2 regions of the Variovorax sp. VRV01 genome follow, and region 2 is predicted to be linked to the other one. Evidence: predicted binding sites of a transcription regulator. Region 2 holds the regulator's gene; the other holds the start of a gene.
What was found. The regulator LexA, encoded in region 2, represses DNA repair genes until DNA is damaged. The targets are predictions, from matches to a motif close to ACTGTATNNNNATACAGT.

Region 1: a site for LexA is predicted at 3,638-3,655, ahead of imuA (translesion DNA synthesis-associated protein ImuA). Genes of this name have one in related genera too.

The regions. Positions count from the first base shown of each region.
Region 1 covers NZ_JACVBS010000004.1:264,739-271,871, reverse strand. The annotation lists gene IB278_RS09570 (dihydroxy-acid dehydratase) at 1-313, shown strand, start outside; gene IB278_RS09565 (porin) at 431-1,558, shown strand; gene IB278_RS09560 (Bug family tripartite tricarboxylate transporter substrate binding protein) at 1,578-2,555, shown strand; gene IB278_RS09555 (aldo/keto reductase) at 2,569-3,456, opposite strand; gene imuA (translesion DNA synthesis-associated protein ImuA) at 3,669-4,475, shown strand; gene IB278_RS09545 (Y-family DNA polymerase) at 4,444-5,793, shown strand; gene IB278_RS09540 (error-prone DNA polymerase) at 5,786-7,133, shown strand, end outside.
Region 2 covers NZ_JACVBS010000007.1:107,262-114,394, forward strand. The annotation lists gene IB278_RS14295 (D-2-hydroxyacid dehydrogenase family protein) at 1-310, opposite strand, end outside; gene IB278_RS14300 (hypothetical protein) at 401-769, opposite strand; gene lexA (transcriptional repressor LexA) at 909-1,592, opposite strand; gene IB278_RS14310 (asparaginase) at 1,666-2,655, shown strand; gene adk (adenylate kinase) at 2,683-3,339, opposite strand; gene kdsB (3-deoxy-manno-octulosonate cytidylyltransferase) at 3,475-4,248, opposite strand; gene IB278_RS14325 (Trm112 family protein) at 4,322-4,504, opposite strand; gene lpxK (tetraacyldisaccharide 4'-kinase) at 4,485-5,525, opposite strand; gene IB278_RS14335 (ExbD/TolR family protein) at 5,526-5,951, opposite strand; gene IB278_RS14340 (MotA/TolQ/ExbB proton channel family protein) at 6,022-6,654, opposite strand; gene IB278_RS14345 (hypothetical protein) at 6,593-6,772, shown strand; gene xseA (exodeoxyribonuclease VII large subunit) at 6,968-7,133, shown strand, end outside.

The DNA of each region.
Region 1 (7,133 bases), on a different contig from region 2:
TGCGATCCTGACCGACGGGCATCTTTCGGGCCTGGTCTGCAAGGGGCTCGTGGTGGCCGAGGTGTCGCCCGAGGCCGCGCTCGGCGGGCCGCTCGGCCTGGTGCGCGACGGCGACACGATCACCATCGACCTCGATGCGCGCCGCCTCGATATCGCATTGACCGATGCGGAACTCGCTGCCCGCCGCGCCGACTGGCAGGCGCCGCCGCCGGCCTTCGACACCGGCTGGCTGCAGCAGTACCGGCGCAACGTGAGCCCGCTCTCGAAGGGCGCCGTGCTCGTGCGCACCGAACGCCCCGAGCCCTCGGGCTAGACCTTTTTCACCCCGGCCTTCGCCAACCGGTGCGCAACCCCGCGCGCACCCGGTGGCGCAGCCCTGCGCGCGTTCCCGAGTTTTTCAACCAAGAGAAGAAGCAGGAGACAAGAAAACATGAAGAGATTCTTGATGGGGTCGGCGCTGGCGCTGGCCGGCAGCGGCGCGGCGCACGCGCAGTCCAGCGTCACCGTGTTCGGCGTAATGGACATCGGCGTGCAGTACACGAAGGGCGAGGGCGGCGGCTCGGTCAGGGCGCTGTCGAACGGCGGCCTTTCGACCAGCCGGCTCGGATTCCGCGGCACCGAAGACCTGGGCGGCGGCCTGCGCGCGGGCTTCTGGCTCGAAGGCAGCCTGAACCCCGACAACGGCACCGGCAGGCCGAGCAACAGCAACAACCAGGCGAGCGGCGCGGGTGCGGCAGGGCCGATCACCTTCGACCGCATGTCCTTCGTGAGCCTGTCGCACCAGAAGTTCGGCGAGCTGCGCCTGGGCCGCGACTTCATCCCCACGCACTACAACAGCATCTACTTCGATCCCTTCAACGCCAACGGCGTGGCGCGCGCGGGCAACCTCACGTTCGCGGGTGCGGGCACCGGGCCGCTGCCCACCGGCATCACGGGCAGCAACACCGTGAGCTACTGGCTGCCGGCCGGGCTCGGCGGCTTCTACGGCATGGCGATGATCGGCACCGGGGAGAACGACTCCACTGCGCCGAACCGCGACGACGGCAACTTTGCCGGTGCGCGCTTCGGCTTTGCCGCGGGTGCGTTCGACATTGCCGCGGCCGTCACGCGCACGCACTTCGACGCCACCGCCGCCATCGGCAACTACACGCATGCCAACATCGGCGGCACGTGGGACGCGGGCTTTGCGAAATTCTTCGCGCTCTACAACAAGGTGACGGTGAAGCTTGCTGCCGGCACGGTGCGCAAGAACACCGCCGAGATCGGCGCGCACATTCCGGCCTTCGAGGTCGGCCGCATCCGCCTGAGCTACGCCTACCTGGACGACCGCAGCGACGAGAGCCTGCGCAACGCCAACGGCATGCCGCGCAACCGCGACGACGCGCGCCAGTTCGGCATCGGCTACGTGCACAACCTTTCCAAGCGTACGGCGCTCTACGGCACCTATGCGCGGCTCATGAACGGCGGGCAGGCGCGCTACGTGGTGAGCGGCGGCGTGGCACCGGCGGGCGGGCGCCGCTCGTCGGGCTGGGAGCTCGGCGTGCGGCATCTCTTTTGACTGAAGAAGGAGCAACGACATGCGACGCAGAAACCTGACGCTAGCGGCCCTCGCGGCCGGCGGCACGCTGGCCATGCTGCCGGGCGCGGCAGCATGGAGCGCCGAGGGCAGCTATCCGGACAAGCCGCTGCGCCTGATCGTCGGCTTCGCGCCCGGCGGCGGCGCCGACGCGCTCACGCGCATCATCGCGGAGGGCCTGTCCAGGCAGCTCGGCCAGCAGGTGATCGTGGAGAACCGCCCCGGCGCCGACGGCGTGCTGGCGGCGCAGGCCACGTCGTCCGCCAAGCCCGACGGCTATACGCTGCTGATGGGCACCAACACCGCGATGGTGGCGGCGCCCACGCTGCGGCCGACGCCGCCCTACGACCCGTTCAAGGCCTTCACGCCGATCAGCTCGGCCGGCCAGTTCTCGATGTTCCTGGTGGTGCCGGCCAGCCTGCCGGTGAAGAGCGTGAACGAGCTGCTGGCCATGGTGGCGGCCAGGCCCGGCGCCTACAACTCGGCATCGAGCAACAGCGCTTCGGAGCTGGCCATGTTGCAGCTGCTGGGCGAGCGCAAGGTGGTCAACGCGCGCTACAAGGGCGACATGCAGGCCATGACCGACCTGCTGGGCGGGCAGATCCACATGATGTTCACCACCGGCACGCTGGCGCCGGGCTTCGTGAAGGAGGGGCGCATCCGCGCGTTGGTCACGCTGCTGCCGCAGCGCAGCGCCTTGCTGCCCGACGTGCCCACGGGCGGCGAGCTCGGGCTGGGCAAGCTCACCATCACGCCCTGGGCCGGCTTCTTCGGGCCGCCGGGGCTGCCGCAGGCGATCACCGACAAGCTGTCGCAGGAGTTGCAGAACACGCTCAAGCGGCCCGAGGTGCATGCGCAGCTGGTGCAGCAGGGCTTCGAGGGCTACGGCATGAGCCCCGCGAAGTTCGCCGAATTCTTCCGCGCGCAGTACGAGGCCTTCGGCGCGACCGTGCGGCAGCACAACGTCAAGTTCGAATAGCCGCGGTGGCGGGTCAGAGCCCGATCGATTCCGCGTTGCGGCGCCAGAACACCGCATCCGGGAACGCGCCTGCGCCGGCCGCGGCGTTGTCGGCCATGTGCTCGGCGCGGCTGGTGCCGGGAATCGTGCAGGTCACGGCCGGCTGGCTCAGCACGAACTTCAGCAGCACCTGCGCCCAGCTCGTGCAGCCGATCTCGCCGGCCCAGGCAGGCAGGGGCTTGCCGCGCAGCCGGCGCAAGAGGCCACCGCCGCCGAAGGGCATGTTGACGATCACCGCCACACCGCGTTCGGCTGCGAGCGGCAGCAGGCGCTCTTCGGCCTCGCGCGCGTCGAGCGAATAGTTGATCTGCAGGAAGTCGAGCTTCTCGGCGCGCAGCACGGCCTCGACTTCGCGGTAGGCCGAGGCCGTGTAGTGCGTGATGCCGATGTAGCGCACGCGGCCTTTCTCTTTCCAGCCGCGCAGCGTGGCGAGGTGGGTCTTCCAGTCCATCAGGTTGTGCACCTGCATCAGGTCCATGCGCTGGGTGCGCAGCCGCGCGAACGACTGCTCCATCTGCGCGATGCCGGCCTCGCGGCCCGAGGTCCAGACCTTGGTGGCGAGAAAGGCCTGGGTCTCGCGCGGCCTCGCTGCGGCGGCCAGCAGCTCGCCGGTGCTTTCCTCGGAGCGGCCGTACATCGGCGAGCTATCGATCACCGTGCCGCCGGCTGCGAAGAGGGCGTCGAGCACGCCGGGCAGGCGCTGGTATTCGTCGCTGCCGGGGCGCTGGTCGAAGCCGATCCAGGTGCCGCAGCCGACCACCGGCAGGGCTTCTTGCGTGGAGGGGATGGGGCGGGTATTCATCTTCAGGCTGCCTTGCTGCGCGGATGCGGGGGGAAGCGCCGCGCCGGCGCACAGCGCCATGCCCAGCCGCAGCAGCCGGGCGCGCGTGAGGGAAAGACCGTTTGCCTGCAGGGTCACGGGAAAAAAAGTCCTCCGGGGGTGGCTTTGCCGTTCGAGCTTTCAGTATCGGCCGGGACGGCGCAGAGGGCCACCGCGCGAGAAAAGCCCCTCCAGCCGGCTTTGCGGTTGCGATGCATGGAATACTGTATAAAAATACAGTTAACAGTTGAATCATGGGCCTCCCTTTCCTCGACTCCTTTTCCGCTGCCGCGGGCCGCGGCGTCTGGCATGCCGACGAGCTCGGGCTGGCCGACGCGCAGGTGGTTACCACCGGCCACGCCGCGCTCGACGCGGAGTTGCCGGGCGGCGGATGGCCGGTCGGCGCCATGACGGAGCTGCTGCAGACCGCGCCCGAAGCGCATGTCTGGCGCCTGCTGCTGCCCGCGCTGGCGCAGGCAGTGGCCGCGCACGGCGGGCCGGTGGTGCTGATCGGCGCGCCCTACGAGCCCTGCGCGGCGGCGCTCGCGGCGCAGGGGCTGCCGGTGGAGGCGCTGATGTGGGTCCGCAGCGAGGCGCCGGCCGCGCGGCTGTGGGCCTGCGAGCAGGCGCTGCGCTGCGCCGACGTGGCGGCCGTGCTGGCCTGGCTGCCGCAGGCCCGGGTGGGCGAACTGCGGCGGCTGCAATTGGCGGCCGCCCAGCACGAGGTGCTGCTCTTCGTGTGCCGGCCCGCCTCGGCCGCGCAGGGCGCATCGCCGGCGCGGCTGCGCCTTCAGGTGGAAAGCTGCGAGGCCGATGCGTCGCAGATCGAACTGCGCATCTTGAAGCGCCGCGGTCCGCCGCTGGCCGCGCCCGTCATGCTGCCCGCGCGCAACGAGCGCATGGCCGCATTGCTGGCCGCCGCCCGGCTGCGCCGCAAGCTGCGGCTGCAGCAGCAGGGCACGGCGCCGGCCACCGAGGCGGCCGGGTCGGCCACCGTGGTGCGCATCGACGCGTGGAAAGGAAACGGAAATGCACTGGATCGCGTTGCGGTGGTCGCTTGATGCCGACGCGCCCGATGCCCCGGTGCTTCCCACGCCCGAGGCGCTGGGCTGGTGGGCGCTGCGCTACACGCCGCACGTCGCCTGGCAGGACGAGGCGCTGATGCTCGAAGTCTCGGCCTGCGAGCGCCTGTGGGGCGGGCGCTCGTCGCTGATGCGCCAGCTGGCCCACGAGAACCCCGCGCCCGGCGCCGTGATGCGCGGCGCGCAGGGCGCCACGAGCCTGATCGCGCTGGCGCGGCTGCGCCTGTTCGAGCGCAACGAGAGCCGGCCCAGGGACATTCCCGCCGGCCTGCCGCTGGACACGCTGACGGCCGCGCGTCCCCACCTCGACCTGCTCGCGCGCCTGGGCTGCCGCACCTGGGGCGAGGTGGCGGCCCTGCCGCGCGGCGGCCTCACGCGGCGCTTTGGCGTGGAACTGCGCGAAGCGCTCGACACCGCCTGGGGCCTGCGACCTGAAAGCCACGACTGGCTCACGCTGCCCGACGTGTTCGAGCAGAAGCTGGAGCTGCCCGCGCTGGCCGAGACCGCACCCGAATTGATGTGGTCGGCCAATCGCCTGCTCGCGGCGCTGCAGATCTGGCTGCGCGCGCGCCAGCGCGGCGCGCGTGCGCTCGAACTGCAGTGGACGCTCGATCTCAAGCGCTTCAATGGCGTGAACCTGCCGCCGCACCAGCAGGTCACCGTGCGCACGGCCGAGCCCACGCAGGACATGGCGCACCTGCGCCGCCTGCTGTCCGAAAAGCTGGCTCTCACCACGCTCGCGGCACCTGCGAGCTGGCTCCGGCTGCGCACGCTCGAGACCGATCCGTGGGCCGGCGCCAGCACCAGCTTCCTGCCCGAGGACAACCGCAAGGGCGACAAGCTGCACGAGATGGTCGAGCGGCTCAGCGTGCGGCTCGGAGCGCACCAGGTGGTGGTGCCCGCTGCGCAGGCCGACCACCGGCCCGAGCGCAAGCAGGCCTGGCGCCCCGCGCTGCAGCAGGACAAGGCGCTGGCGGACAAGGCCGGCAAGCAAGCGAAGGCCGCGGCTTTGCAGCCCGATGCCCTCTACCCGCCCTGGCTGCTGCCCGAGCCGCTGCTGCTCGAGATGGATGGCGAGAGCCCGTGCTACCGCGGCCCGCTGCGCAAGCTGGTCGGGCCGCAGCGCATCGAGGCGGGCTGGTGGGGCGGCAAGGAAGACGGCGGCCAGCCGGCGATGCGCGACTACTACGTGGCGGAAAGCCCCGAGGCCGGCCTGGTGTGGATCTTTCGCGAGCGGCCCTCGGCGCGCTTTTCTCCGGCCGAGGTGCGCTGGTACCTGCAGGGGTTCTATGCCTGACCTGAGCGAAAAGCAGCTGCGCGGGCGCAACTCGGCCAAGGTGCATGCGCTGCCCTTGCCTTTGCGCAGGAAGCCTGCCCCCACGCTGCCCGACTACGCCGAGCTGCACTGCCTCAGCAACTTCAGCTTCCAGCGCGGCGCCTCGACGCCCGAGGAACTGGTCGAGCGCGCCTACCAGCTCGGCTACACGGCGCTGGCCATCACCGACGAATGCTCGGTGGCGGGCATCGTGCGCGCCCATGTCTGCCTGCGCGAGCTGCCGGCCAAGCTCGCGGAATACGAGCGCGAGCATCCCGACGAAGCGCCGCTCCCGCGCAACCCCGGCTTCCGGCTGCTGTTCGGCAGCGAATTCCGTTTCGAGCGCTTCAGGCTGGTGGTGATCGCCAACGGCACGGAAGGCTGGGGCAACCTCTGCGAGTTCATCACCGCCGCGCGCAACACCGAACTGCCCAAGGGCGAGTACCGCGTGAGCTGGGAGCACAGCGACGTGGCCTCGCTGCAGGACTGCCAGGTTCTCTTCGTGCCGCACCGCGCGCCGGGTGCCGCCGTGAATGCGGCCACGCTGCATGAAGACCTGTTGGCCGCCAAGGCGCTCTACGCAGGCAACCTGTGGCTGGCCGTGGAAATGCTCAACGAGCTCGACGACGACCTCTGGTTCGCCGCGCTGCTGCAGGCGGGCGAGCAAACGGGCGTGCCGCTGGTGGCGGCCGGCGACGTGCACATGCACGCGCGTTCGAGCAAGCCGCTGCACGACGTGCTGACGGCCGTGCGCGAAGGAAAAACGGTGGCCGAATGCGGCTTTGCGCTGCAGCCCAATGCCGAGCGGCACCTGCGGCAGCGGGTGCGGCTGGCCGAGCTCTATCTGCCCCAGATGCTGTCGAACACGCTGGTGGTGGCCGAACGCTGCCGGTTCGATCCCGAGGTGATCCGCGAGAACTACAAGTACCCGCTCGAAACCGTGGGCAGCAGCGAGACGCCGGCCGAGACGCTGGTGCGCAAGACGTGGGAGGGGGCGGCGCTTCGCTATCCCGAGGGCATTCCCGCCAAGGTGCGGGCGCAGCTCGAGAAGGAACTCGCGCTGATCGTCGAGATGAAGTACGAGATGTTCTTCCTCACGGTGGAAGACATCGTGCGCTTCGCCAAGTCGCAGGACATCCTCTGCCAGGGCCGCGGCTCCTCGGCCAATTCGGCGGTCTGCTATTGCCTGGGCATCACCGCGATCAATCCTGAAAAAGGCCACCTGCTGTTCGAGCGCTTCCTGAGCCGGCACCGCCACGAGCCGCCCGACATCGACGTCGACTTCGAGCACCAGCGGCGCGAAGAGGTCATCCAGTACATCT
Region 2 (7,133 bases):
CCTGGGGCGAGCCGGTGCCCTCGGCCACCGCCACGCCGCGCTCCGTGCAGGCCGTGACGTCGATATGGCCGCCGACGCGCCCGGTCTGCGAAATGAGCTTGAGCTTGGGGAGCTTTTCGATCAGCTGGCGGGAGATCTGGGTGCGCTCGCGGATCAGCACGATCACGTCGGCATCCTTCAGCCTGACCGAAAGCTGCCCGATGCCCTTGACCGTGTTGGTGTAGACCTTGGCTGCGTACGCGTCCAGCTTGGCGGCGCAGCGCAGCTTGCGCACGGCGTCCTGGTAATCGTCGAGGATCACAATGTTCATGGCGTGCCATTGTGCCTCGCAGCATTGGCGTGACGCGCGTGTGAACGTTTGGATACCCACCCCGGGCAGTGGTCACCGGGGTGCACGGGTTCAGTGCAACTGGGTGGAGCGGGGCGCGGGGCTGATGGTTTCCATCGCCTCGAGTGCCGCCAGCCGGTCGAGCTCGGCGCAGACGTCGGCCATGCGGCCCGAAATCACCATGCGGTTGGTGTTGCGTCTTTCGCCCTGCGGGCCGTCGACCACGCGGATGACGCGCAGCGGCCGCACGGGCGCCGGCGCCGCTTTGGGGGTTGCCGCGTGGTCGCGGGCCGCGCAGGCCGGCCGGACCGCGACGTAGCGCAACCCGGCGGAGCTGCTGCCGGTGTCGCGCCGCGCCGGGCGGCGTGCCGGCAGCAGCCGGCTTGCAAGCGATTGCAGCGGCATCCACAAATCAGCGATGGCGAGGAGGGCGATTCCCATGTGAACTCCAAAAAAGTCTGAGGTTGAACACAGGCAGGATTTCTTTGAATGGACGCAACAGGGTGATGGCGACAAAGCGCCATACGCCCGCCACCTGTTGCGGCCGGATGGGTTGCTGCTTTCGGCAGGCCGCGAAGGCCTACATCAGCATGGTGTTGCGGATCAGGCCCACCGCCAGGCCTTCGATTTCGAAGGGCTCGCCGGGCTGGACCACGATGGTCGGGTAGTCAGGGTTTTCAGCATGCAGCTCGATGACCTGCTTGTTGCGCTTGAGGCGCTTGACCGTGACTTCGTCACCCAGGCGCGCCACCACGATCTGGCCGTTGCGCGCTTCTTTGGTGGCCTGGACCGCGAGCAGGTCGCCGTCCATGATGCCGGCGTCGCGCATGGACATGCCGCGCACCTTGAGCAGGTAGTCGGGCTGGCGCTGGAACAGCGTGTTCTCGACGTAATAGGTCTGGTCGACGTGTTCCTGCGCGAGGATGGGCGAGCCCGCCGCCACGCGGCCGATCAGAGGCAGCGCGAGCTGCGACATGCCGGGCAGCGAGAGCGAGAATTGGCCGCCTTCGCGGTGGCGCGTCTCGTTGAGCGAGCGCAGCGCATCGCCCTTGAGCCGGATGCCGCGCGAAGTGCCGCTGACAAGTTCGATCACGCCCTTGCGGGCCAGCGCCTGCAGGTGCTCCTCGGCGGCATTGGCCGACTTGAAACCCAGCTCATTGGCGATTTCGGCCCGCGTGGGCGGCGCGCCGGTACGGGCAATGGCGCTCTGGATCAAGTCCAGGATCTGCTGCTGGCGGGCGGTAAGCTTCACGGCGAACTGCATATGTGGTTCCTTGCGGCACTGGCTGAATATCCAGTACCTGTATTTTTAACCAGTTTTTAAAAGTTGGCAACCCATGGTTAATTCCCCTTCCTCCGGCCTGCGGCGCATCGTGGTCCTGGGCACCGGCGGCACCATTGCAGGCCGGGCCGCGAGCGGTGCCGACAACATTGGCTACACCGCTGGAGAGGTGGGCGTGGCGGACCTGCTCGGCGGCATCGATGCGCCCGCAGGCGTGGCGCTCGTGGCGGAGCAGGTGGCGCAGCTCGACAGCAAGGACATGGCTTTCGACGTCTGGCTGCAGCTCGCCACGCGCTGCACGTTCTGGCTGGCCGAGGCCGACGTGGCGGGCGTGGTGATCACGCACGGCACCGACACCATCGAGGAAACGGCTTTCTTCCTCCAGGCGGCGCTTGCGTCCGGCAAGCCCGTGGTGCTGACCTGCGCCATGCGCCCGGCCAGCTCGCTCTCGCCCGACGGTCCGCAGAATCTGCGCGATGCCATCGCCGTCGCGGCCACATCGGCGGCGCACGGTGTGACGGTGGTCTGCGCGGGTGCCATCCACGGCGCGCTCGATGTGCAGAAGGTGCACACCTACCGGCCGGACGCGTTTTCATCGGGCGATGCCGGGCCGATCGGCTATGTGGAAGAGGGCGCGGTGCGGCGCCTGCGCGACTGGCCGCAGGCGGCGGGCGGGGCCGCGAAGCTTCCTGAAGCGAAGGCAGGGGCGGAGGTGCGCTGGCCGCGCGTGGAGATCGTCACCAGCCATGCGGGCGCAAGCGGCGCGCTCGTCGACCTGCTGCTGCAGGAGCGCGCATCGGGCGCTGCCGAACCGATCCGCGGACTGGTCGTGGCCGCGACCGGCAATGGCACGGTGCACCATGCGCTCGAGGCGGCGGCGCTGCGGGCGCAGGCCGCGGGCGTGGCAGTGCTGCGTGCCACCCGTTGCGCGAACGGACGCATCCTGCCCAAGCCCGGCGATCCGCTGCGGGACGCCGGTGCGCTCACGCCCGTCAAGGCGCGCATCGCGCTGATGCTGGAACTGATGGAAACGGCGGCCGCCTGAGCGGCGGCCGCGGGCAGCCGAGGAGGCTCAGCTGCTGAGGGCCGCGAGTGCGCGCTGCTTGATCTCTTCGACGCTGCCCACGCCCTGGATCGCGCGGTACTTCGGCGCCGAAGCCGGATCGGCCTTGGCCCAGGCCGAGTAGTAGTCGACCAGCGGACGCGTCTGCTGGCTGTAGACCTCGAGCCGCTTGCGCACGGTTTCTTCCTCGTCGTCCTTGCGCTGGATCAGGTCTTCGCCCGTGACGTCGTCCTTGCCTTCCACTTTGGGCGGATTGAACTTGACGTGGTAGGTGCGGCCCGACGCAGGATGTGAACGGCGGCCGCTCATGCGTTCGATGATGTCGCTGAACGGCACGTCGATTTCGAGCACGTAGTCGAGCTTGACGCCAGCCGCCTTCATGGCGTCGGCCTGGGGAATGGTGCGGGGGAAGCCGTCGAACAGGAAGCCGCTGGCGCAATCGGGCTGCGCGATGCGTTCCTTCACGAGGTTGATGATCAGGTCGTCGCTCACGAGCCCACCGGACTCCATGACGGCCTTGGCCTGCTGTCCGAGCGGGGTGCCGGCCTTGACGGCGGCGCGCAGCATGTCGCCGGTCGAAATTTGAGGGATGCCGTATTTCTGGCAGATGAAGGCTGCTTGCGTGCCTTTGCCCGCCCCGGGCGCGCCCAGCAAAATTAGTCTCATGGTGTCCTCGGAGGGTTCTTCGATCTTGTGTCGCGCCAAGCGTCAGCCCGGGAGCGGGGCAAGGCGGAGTTGCGTCGAGGATAGCATGCGAGCGCGTGAAGAATTTCCGCTGCCACGCTTGCGGCAGCGCACTTTTTAGCGCGCCGGTTCGGCGGCGAAGACCGCGCGCACGCGCTCGAGGTCCGCGGGGGTATCGACGCCGGGCCCGGGTGCGACATGGCTGACGTGCACCGCAATGCGATGCCCGTGCCACAGCGCACGCAGCTGTTCGAGCGCTTCGGTGGCCTCGACGGGCGCAGGTGCCAGCGAAGGAAAGCTGCGCACGAAGCCGGCGCGGTAGCCGTAGATGCCGATGTGCCGCAGCGGAGCCGGTGCGGGCAGCACGGAGGGTGGCGCGCCATTGGCGGAACCGTCGCGCCACCATGGAATGGGCGCGCGGCTGAAGTACAGCGCGTTGCCTTGTGCATCGAGCACCACCTTCACCACGTTCGGGTTCAGGAAGTCGTCGAGCGAGTCGATCTCGTGGGCCGCCGTGCTCATGGCGGCTTCCGGATGTGCGGCCAGCGCGGATGCGACGGCGTCGATCAGCGCGGGGTCGATCAGCGGCTCGTCGCCCTGGACGTTGACGACGATGTCGTTGCCGTCCAGCCCCAGTTGTTCGCAGGCTTCGGCCAGGCGGTCGGAGCCGCTCGGGTGGTCCTGGCGGGTCAGGATGGCTTCCACGCCATGCCTTGCGCACGCCTCGACGATGGCCGCGTCGTCGCCCGCCACCACCACGCGCGCGGCGGCGGATTGGCCGGCACGCCGGGCCACGCGCACCACCATGGGCAAGCCGGCGATGTCGGCCAGCGGCTTGTTGGGCAGCCGCGTCGAAGCCAGCCGGGCCGGCACCAGGACAGTGAAGTTCATTGATGCACCCTTGGCGCTGCGCGCCTTCCCGCCAGGCGGGAGCGAGCTTGCTTGGGGCGGCCCGGCGCGGCGCTCACAGCCCCAGCTCTTCGTCGGACAGCGTGCGCGCTTCGTTCTCGAGCAGCACGGGGATGCCGTCGCGCACCGGATAGGCCAGGCGCGCGCTGCGCGAGCAGAGTTCCTGCTTCTCCGGGTTCCAGGTCAGCGGGCCCTTGGTGACGGGGCAGACGAGCAGTTCAAGCAGCTTGGTATCCATCGAGCGATGATAGCTTTGCGTCGAGCGCCGCGAAGAATTCCGGCGAGGGTGTGAAGTCCAGCGGCACCGCCAGCACGTCGGGCGCCCTGGGCCACAGCTTGACGGCGTCTTTTTCGGTGCAGACGAGGCGCTGCCCGGTCCCGGCGGGGCGCTGCCAGCCTTCGAAATCGTGGTGGTCCGGCAGGGCGATCGTCTCGGAAAGCGTCAGCCCGCGCGCCCGCAGCATGCCGAAGAATGCTTCGGGCCGCGCAATGGCCGCCAGCGCGATCAGCGGTTCGCCGGCCAGTGCCTCGAGCGGCGTGCGTTTGCCGTCGCTCGCCACGGCATCGTGCGCAAGGGCACGGGTGGCGGTGTAGCCGCCCTCGAATGCGGGGTGCGCTCCGCTGTGGAGCACCAGGTCGCAGGGGCGCGGCCAGCGCTCGCGCAGCGGGCCTGCGGGCAGCCGCCAGCCGTTGCCCACGCCGCGGTCGTCGAACACGCAGATCTCGATGTCGCGCGCCAGCGCCAGGTGCTGCAGCCCGTCGTCGCTCACGATGACCTGCGTGGCCGGGTGCCGGGCGAGCAGGGCGCGCGCAGCCTCGATGCGGCGCCGCGCCACGAACACCGGCGCGCCGGTGGCACGGCGAATCAGCAGCGGTTCATCGCCGGCGTCGGCAGCGCTGCTCTCGGCGAGCACTTCGCGGCAGTCGCCGGTGCGGCGGCCGTAGCCGCGCGACACCACGCCAACCTGCAACCCGCGGGCCTGCAGGTGCCGCACGACCGCCATCACGACCGGGGTCTTGCCTGCGCCCCCGGCAAGCACGTTGCCCACCACGATCACCGGCACCGGGACGCGTCCGATCGTGCGCCATCCCTTCCGATAGAGCCAGCGCCGCAGCCCGAAAAGCGCTGCGTAGACCAGCGACAGGGGCCACAGCAGGCAGGCGAGGACGCCGCGATCCAGCCAGGCGCGCTGCAGCCGCGAGGCCGGCACAGCGATCGGGCCGGTGGTGCCGGTGGTGCTGCGGCCCTGCGACGGCACTCAGTGCCCTGTTTGCGCCGACGACTGGGCTGCGAAAGTGATCTGCACCAGGCCCACGCGGCGAGCGGCTTCCATCACCGTGATCACGGCCTGGTGCGGGCTGCTGGCGTCGGCGCTGATGATGACCACGCTGTCCTTGCCGCCTGTGGCGGCCGCGCCCAGCGCGGCGGCCACGGTGTCCACGTTGCGGTCGGCCACGGGCTTCTTGTTGATCGAGTAGCGGCCGTCGGCGGAGACCGCCACGATCACTTCCTTGGGATAGTCGCGCTGCGAATCCACGTCCGCCGTCGGCAGCCGAAGCTGCATTTCGGTGAATTTGCTGTAGGTGGTCGACAGCATCAGGAAGATCAGGATGACCAGCAGCACGTCGATGAACGGGATCAGGTTGATCTCCGGCTCATCGCGCGCGCCATGGCGAAACTGCATGCGGCCGCGGGTCACGGCAAGTCTCCGCCGGGCAGCGCGGCACAGGTAGCGGCAAGCGATGCGAAGCCCATCATTTCCGCAAAGCGTTCAGGTGACGCGCGAAGCGCTCGCCCGACAGTTCCAGGTTGAGCAGGTATTCGTCGACCCGGCTGCGGAAATAGCGCCAGAAGATCAGGGTCGGAATGGCCACGATCAGGCCGAAAGCCGTGTTGTAGAGGGCGATCGAAATGCCATGCGCCAGCTGCGCGGGATTCCCCGAGCCCACCGCGCCGCTGCCGGGCGACTGCGACCCGAAGATCTCGATCATGCCGATGACCGTGCCCAGCAGGCCGAGCAGCGGCGCCGCCGATGCAATGGTGGCCAGCGCCGGCAGGTAGCGCTCCAGCTTGTGCGCCACGGTGCGGCCCGAAGCCTCCATGGCCGCGCGCAGGTCGTCCTCGGTGCAGCGCGGATTGGCATTGAGCGCCCGCAGGCCGGCGGCCAGCACCTGTCCGAGCATCGAGTTGCGCTCAAGCTTGGTCACCACGTCGGGCCCCGGCACCGCGCCGTGCGACACGGTAATGGCTTCGTCGAGCAGCTTGGGCGGCAGGACCCTCACGGTTTTGAGGCTTGTGAAACGTTCGATAACCAAGGCGAGCGCGATGATCGAACAGGCGAGCAATGGCCAGATCGGCCAGCCCGCGGCAACTATGATGGAAAACAAGGAATCCTCCGGCCCCGTAGACTGCAAATGCGCGGCGATTATCCACCGAGGCCACCATCGCTACGCGGCTTGTTTGCATGTCAGCGAAGACGCACAGATTCTGTGGATAACTTTGTGATTAACCCGCTGCGCAACTTGTCCGGACCCGCATGGGACGGGCCTCCCGCTAGATCGATCGAATTTTGAGCAGTTCTTTTTTCAATGAAATCAACAGCTTGCACGACAAACCGTGCACCTGTTCCGTATCGAGGCTGCGGCACCGAGGTCGGGCAACCCACTGTGGAAGAGTGGCCGCCGACCGGGCGGGCGTCCTGTGAACCTGCGTGACGCGAATCCAACGCCGGGCCCGCGGATCTGGGCTGTCGGCGCGCTGTGCCGGGCGGTGGCCGACGCGCTCGATGCGCGCTTCAATCCGGTCGCCGTGCGCGGCGAGATTTCCGGCTTCTCGCGCGCGTCGAGCGGACACTGTTACTTCGCGC